DNA from 2 places in the Pseudoalteromonas sp. 78C3 genome. Region 1 is predicted to be linked to the other one. Evidence: predicted binding sites of a transcription regulator. Region 1 holds the regulator's gene; the other holds the start of a gene.

The links. Region 1 encodes NrdR, which represses ribonucleotide reductase genes. Its sites were predicted from a motif close to AAACACNANATNTNGTGTTT; they were not measured.
Region 2: a site for NrdR is predicted at 1,801-1,820, ahead of nrdA (class 1a ribonucleoside-diphosphate reductase subunit alpha). Genes of this name have one in related genera too.

The regions. Positions count from the first base shown of each region.
Region 1 is NZ_PJAV01000162.1:18,612-22,041, reverse strand. It holds gene glyA (serine hydroxymethyltransferase) at 231-1,487, shown strand; gene nrdR (transcriptional regulator NrdR) at 1,856-2,305, shown strand; gene ribD (bifunctional diaminohydroxyphosphoribosylaminopyrimidine deaminase/5-amino-6-(5-phosphoribosylamino)uracil reductase RibD) at 2,472-3,430, shown strand, end outside.
Region 2 is NZ_PJAV01000164.1:66,354-69,783, reverse strand. It holds gene ubiG (bifunctional 2-polyprenyl-6-hydroxyphenol methylase/3-demethylubiquinol 3-O-methyltransferase UbiG) at 1-184, shown strand, start outside; gene CXF76_RS14870 (HAD family hydrolase) at 184-864, shown strand; gene nrdA (class 1a ribonucleoside-diphosphate reductase subunit alpha) at 1,943-3,430, shown strand, end outside.

The DNA.
Region 1 (3,430 bases):
TAACTTTATACGGATGAATACACTTGGTTATATTTACTAATTAAATGTAGTAAATATAATTCATTTAAAATTATTATGGCTTTATAAAAAAATATCATCTTAAAAGAGCTGTGAAATAGTTTCAATCCCTGTTTAAATATCCTCAACTTAAGAGCGTAGGCAAAGAGTCGTTTAAAGCGTACAATAAAGCCTCTAAAAAAACACCATACACGTTGCCCTAGGAGACCCCAATGTTAGAACGTAGCATGAATATTTCGGATTTTGATCCAGAGTTATTTGACGCGATAACCAAAGAAACTGCTCGCCAAGAAGAGCATATCGAACTAATCGCTTCAGAAAACTACTGTAGCCCACGCGTACTCGAAGCGCAGGGTTCACAGCTTACAAACAAATATGCAGAAGGTTACCCAGGCAAACGTTATTATGGCGGTTGTGAGCATGTAGATGTTGTTGAGCAATTAGCAATTGACCGTGCTAACGAATTATTTGGTTCTGACTACGCTAACGTGCAGCCACATGCTGGTTCGCAAGCTAATGCTGCTGTTTTTCTAGCATTATTAGACGCTGGCGATACTGTATTAGGTATGAGCTTAGCTCATGGTGGTCACTTAACTCACGGTTCTCACGTAAGCTTCTCTGGTAAGCTTTACAATGCAATCCAATACGGACTAGATGAAGCAACGGGCGAAATTGATTACGCACAAGTTGAAGCACTAGCACTTGAGCACAAGCCAAAAATGATTATTGGTGGTTTCTCAGCGTATTCTGGTATTGTTGATTGGGCTAAATTCCGTGAAATTGCTGACAAAATCGGTGCTTATCTGTTTGTTGACATGGCTCACGTTGCGGGTTTAATTGCGGCAGGCGTTTACCCAAGCCCTGTTCCTCATGCACACGTTGTAACTACAACTACGCATAAAACACTTGCAGGCCCTCGTGGTGGTTTGATTATTTCTGCATGTGGCGACGAAGCAATCTACAAAAAGCTTAACAGCGCTGTTTTCCCTGGTGGCCAAGGCGGTCCTTTATGTCATGTTATTGCAGCAAAAGCAGTGGCATTTAAAGAAGCACTTCAACCAGAGTTTAAAGTATACCAAACACAAGTTGTTAAAAACGCAAAAGCAATGGTTGCTGTAATGCAAGAGCGCGGCTACAAAATCGTATCTGACAAAACTGAAAACCACTTATTTTTACTTGATTTAATCGATAAAGATATCACTGGTAAAGATGCAGACGCAGCCCTAGGCAACGCTAACATCACAGTTAATAAAAACTCAGTACCGAACGATCCACGCTCACCATTTGTAACATCTGGTTTGCGTATTGGTTCTCCTGCAATTACTCGTCGTGGTTTTAAAGAAGAAGAATCAAAAGAGCTTGCTGGCTGGATTTGTGACGTACTAGATAACATCACTGATGAATCTGTACAGGCGCAAGTTAAAGAAAAAGTAAAAGCAATTTGTGCAAAATTACCTGTTTACGCTTAATTGCATAAGCGGCAGTAATTTAGAGCACATAAGCTAGGGGCCTGTTTATCTTTCGAGGTTTAATTTGCAGTAGTATGTTTGGCTTTTAAGCAAGGCAGAGTCTATGTAGTGTGGTTACTCCACACAAATAGGCGATAACGCAGCATAAATGCCAAACATGCACTGCCCTCGGGTTCGTTCTAGGGGCGATTTACTCTTTGTTGCTCGATTTTTACTTAGCCCACTAGGTTACAAATCTCGAGCCGCGATTAAATCACCCCTAGATAGAACAAATTTAATCCTGAAAGGTCAACAGGCCCTATTTTTTTGCTAAGATAAAAGACCGCTATTTAGCGGTCTTTTTTGTTTTAAAACGGAAGTACCGAGCTATGCATTGTCCATTTTGTACCGCAAAAGATACTAAAGTTATTGACTCACGCCTTGTTGGCGGAGGCCATCAAGTTCGCAGGCGTCGTGAGTGTAACGACTGCCACGAGCGCTTTACTACATTTGAAGGCGCTGAACTGGTTATGCCTCGTGTTATTAAACAAGACGGCAGCCGCGAACCATTTAACGAAGATAAATTATTAAATGGCTTAAATCGCGCACTCGAAAAACGCCCAGTGAGCACAGAGCAAGTAGACGAAGTAGTGAATATAATAAAATCGCAACTACGCGCAACGGGTGAGCGAGAAATTTCAAGCCATTTGGTGGGTGAATGCATTATGGAAGCCCTCAAAAAGCTCGATAAAGTAGCGTACGTAAGGTTTGCCTCTGTTTATCGCTCGTTTGAAGATATACGCGAATTTGGCGAAGAAATTGCCCGCTTAGGGGAGTAATACCAATTTTATTAAAAACATGATCATTCTATCACATTAAATAGCGCACTCACTGCGTTAAAAATTATTCATATAGAACAACTATATGTCATAATTTTCGCCTTGTTATTGCGCTATTTTCTTAGCGCTATAATAGACCACTTATTTAACGCAATTGGTATAATAAATGCTTAACCAAGTTCCTTTTACCGAACATGACGAAATGTATATGGCACGTGCCATAGAGCTAGCCAAAAAAGGCCGGTTTACTACCACGCCTAATCCTAATGTTGGCTGTGTATTAGTTAAAAATAATCAAATAATTGGTGAGGGTTTTCATCAATTAGCAGGTCAAGGCCATGCTGAAGTAAATGCACTGGCAATAGCTGGCAATAATGCACAAGGTGCAACGGCTTATGTAACGCTTGAACCGTGTAGTCATTATGGGCGTACGCCACCGTGTGCTGAAGGCTTAAAAAAGGCGGGCGTTGTAAAAGTAATTGCCGCTATGGTTGATACAAACCCACAAGTTGCAGGCAAAGGCCTTAAAATACTGAGCGATGCCGGTATTGAAGTTGCTTATGGATTACTTGAATCACAAGCTCGCGCACTTAACGTTGGCTTTTTTAAGCGAATGGAACAAGGCTTACCTTATGTGACCTGTAAAATGGCAGCAAGCATAGATGGTAAAACAGCGCTTAAAAATGGGCAAAGTAAGTGGATCACAAGTCCCGCTGCTCGCCAAGACGTACAATTATACCGAGCGCAAAGCTGCGCTATTTTAACCGGTGCCGATACCGTGTTAGTAGACGATGCTAAACTTAATGTGCGACTAAGCGAGTTGCCTTGCACGCTACCTACCGATTTACCGCTTCGCCAGCCCGTGCGTGTTATAATTGATTCACAGAATCGTTTAACGCCCAACCTTGCTTTATTTAAAATCCAAAGTGATGTAATAATATTTACGACTAAGGTTGATAAATCACTGCAATGGCCGCATTTTGTAAAGCATATTGAAGTAAGTGAAAGTAACGGCAAAGTTGATTTACAGGCTGTTTTAGAAAAGCTTGGGCAACTACAGTTTAATAATGTTTGGCTTGAGAGCGGGGCAACACTTGCTGGTAAAATGACAGAGCTTGATTTAGT
Region 2 (3,430 bases), on a different contig from region 1:
GCCTGAAGGTACACACGACCATAAAAAGTTTATAAAGCCTGCACAACTTATTGCATGGGCAGAGCAAGCCGGTTTAAAAGTTCGTGCAAGCACAGGGCTTTCTTATAACCCACTATCAAAGCAATATACGCTCAATAGTGACGTTAGCGTAAATTACATACTTTATTTTGAGAAGTTAGCTTAATGGCTAACTCTCAAGCCCCCCTACCCCTTATTGAGTACGATGCATTTTTATTTGATTTAGACGGCACCCTACTCGACACCGCTGATGATTTAGGTGCCGCTTTAAACGCAGTTCTTATTAGCAATAAAATAGAACCTGTTAGTAGTGATATATACCGTCCTGCGGCATCTAACGGCGCAGGCGCATTATTAGAGGCTGGTTTTAAAGAATTATGGGCTAAACAACCCCAAAGCGAGCTTATAAAGCAATTAGTTGACGAGTACGCCACAAACATAGCAAATCACACACGTTGCTTCAGCGGAGTTGAATCGTTACTTATCGCCCTTGATCAGAAAAAGATCAAATGGGGGATCATGACTAATAAACCAGGGTTTTTAACCGCTCCTTTAGTGGCAGCTATTCCCGCATTAAAAAATGTCAGTGTAGTAATAAGTGGCGACACATTAGCTGAAGCTAAGCCATCACCTTTACCACTGCTACATTGTGCAAAGCTTATGCAGGTAGAACCAAGCCGTTGTTTATACATTGGTGATGCACAGCGTGACATACAAGCAGGCAAAGCGGCAGGTATGCATACCGCAACGGCACTTTGGGGTTACATCCCAAGTATTGATGAAGCCAACAGCTGGAATGCTGATTTTAACTGGCAAAGCCCAATTGATGGTTTTAACCATATATAGTGCTATTTTAATTATCAAACACTATATGCTGTGGTTTTGTTAGCTTTCACACAAAGCTTGCTGATAAAAAAAGCAGTCAGAATTTATTTTTAAAATGCGTAAATTTAGCAGATCACTAATTGATTTTTGCATATTTCAACTTAATTGATTGTTCGAAGGTGAGTCTCTACTAACACAAATGCGTTATCCTAAAGTTATCCACAAACAGGGGCAATTATGTCCCTTGCAAAACAACTCAGACCACATTAAAGTTTTATTAACACTTTGATGGAATTGATATTTCAACTAGGTGGAGGGGCTAACATCATACCCAAGGTTTGAATATGATGTTAGCAAAGACACTTGCTAAAATTTTAGGAAAGCGCCCAAGTGTGGAAGTTTGAGCGTAACTGATTCTTATATTGTCGGCAAGTGACTAACTCAGATTTAGGATAACTAAAGTTGAAACTCAATATTTCTATAGAAATTTCAGAGAGTGTAATAATGATTGTTTTTAAAATTATTACACTGGGTAGTTTGCTCGTAGTATAAATTTAAATGGGCTAATTTTTAGCCCATTTTTATATCTTACATTCCAGTATAACTATATCTGAAAAACTTACCTTGCCTCAATCTTATATATTACAACCATATACCCTGTACAAAAATTCGATTCAACCATATATAGTGCTATGTTAATTAATAAACACTATATATTGTGATTGAGTCAATTTTCACGCAAAGCCTGATGATAAAAAAAGCAGTCAAAATTTATTTTTAAAATACGCAAATTTAGTAGATCATTAGTTGATTTTTGCATATTTCATCTTAAATGATTGTTCGAAGGTGAGTGTCTACTAACACAAAGGCTATATCTCCTCATTATCAGATAATAGACACAATTCTACCTCTTGCAAAACAACTCAGACCACACTATCTTGTGATCATTAAATTGAACAGCACCAGATATTGTGGCCAAATGTTATTCAATTAAATTCTCCAATTTAATTAAATTTATACAAAACGAGTATCTACCTTGCTTCGGCGAGGCATAAACATTGGTCAAAATACATAATTCCCAAGGAATACAGGCAAATCTATGAACCAACAGTTATCTGTAAGCAAACGTGATGGGCGCAAAGAGCCTCTTGATCTGGATAAGATCCATCGCGTTATTGAATGGGCCGCCGAAGGTTTAAGCAACGTTTCGGTTTCGCAAGTTGAATTAAAATCGCACATTCAGTTTTACGACGGTATTCGTACTAAAGACATTCACGAAACCATCATTAAAGCAGCAGCGGATCAGATTTCAAAAGAATCGCCTGATTATCAATACTTAGCTGCACGTTTAGCTGTATTCCATTTACGTAAAAAAGCGTACGGTCAATTTGAGCCACCACGTTTATTTGACCACGTAACAAAAATGGTTGGCGATAAACGCTACGATGCTCACTTATTAGTAGATTACACAGAACAAGAATTAGACGAGCTTGATGCATATCTTGATCATTCTCGCGATCTTAACTTTAGCTACGCGGCTGTAAAACAGCTTGAAGGTAAGTATCTCGTTCAAAACCGTGTATCGGGTGAAATCTACGAAAGTGCACAGTTTTTATATATTTTAGTAGCAGCGAGCTTATTCTCTGACTACCCACGTGAAACACGCGTTTCTTACATTAAGCGCTTTTACGACGCAGTATCGTTATTTAAAATATCTCTACCAACGCCAATTATGTCGGGTGTACGTACACCTACTCGCCAGTTTAGCTCGTGTGTATTAATTGAATGTGGCGACAGCCTTGATTCAATCAATGCAACGTCGTCAGCTATTGTTAAATATGTTTCACAGCGTGCAGGTATTGGTATTAACGCTGGTCGTATTCGTGCGCTAGGTAGCCATATTCGTAACGGCGAAGCGTACCACACAGGTTGTATTCCTTTTTATAAGCACTTTCAAACAGCTGTTAAAAGTTGTTCGCAAGGTGGTGTACGTGGCGGCGCTGCAACATTATTCTACCCGCTTTGGCATTTAGAAGTAGAAAACCTACTTGTACTTAAAAATAACCGTGGTGTAGACGACAACCGTGTTCGTCACCTAGATTACGGCGTACAGTTTAATAAACTAATGTACTCTCGTTTAATTAAAGACGACTACATTACGTTATTTAGCCCATCAGATGTGCCAGGCCTTTACGATGCATTTTTTGAAGATCAAGCTGAGTTTGACGCGCTTTACGTAAAATACGAACAAGACGAATCGATTCGTAAAAAACGCATTAAAGCGATTGAGCTTTTCTCTATGTTTGCGCAAGAGCGTGCAAGTACAGGTCGTATTTATTTACAAAATGTGGATCACTGTAATACACACAGCCCGTTCATTGCTAAAGTTGCGCCTATTCGCCAATCTAACTTATGTTTAGAAATTGCATTGCCAACTAAGCCACTTAATAACGTAAATGACGAAGAAGGCGAAATTGCCCTTTGTACACTGTCTGCGTTTAACTTAGGTGCAATAGAATCACTTGATGAGCTCGAAGAGCTAGCTGAACTTGCAGTACGCGCACTTGATAACTTACTTGATTTCCAA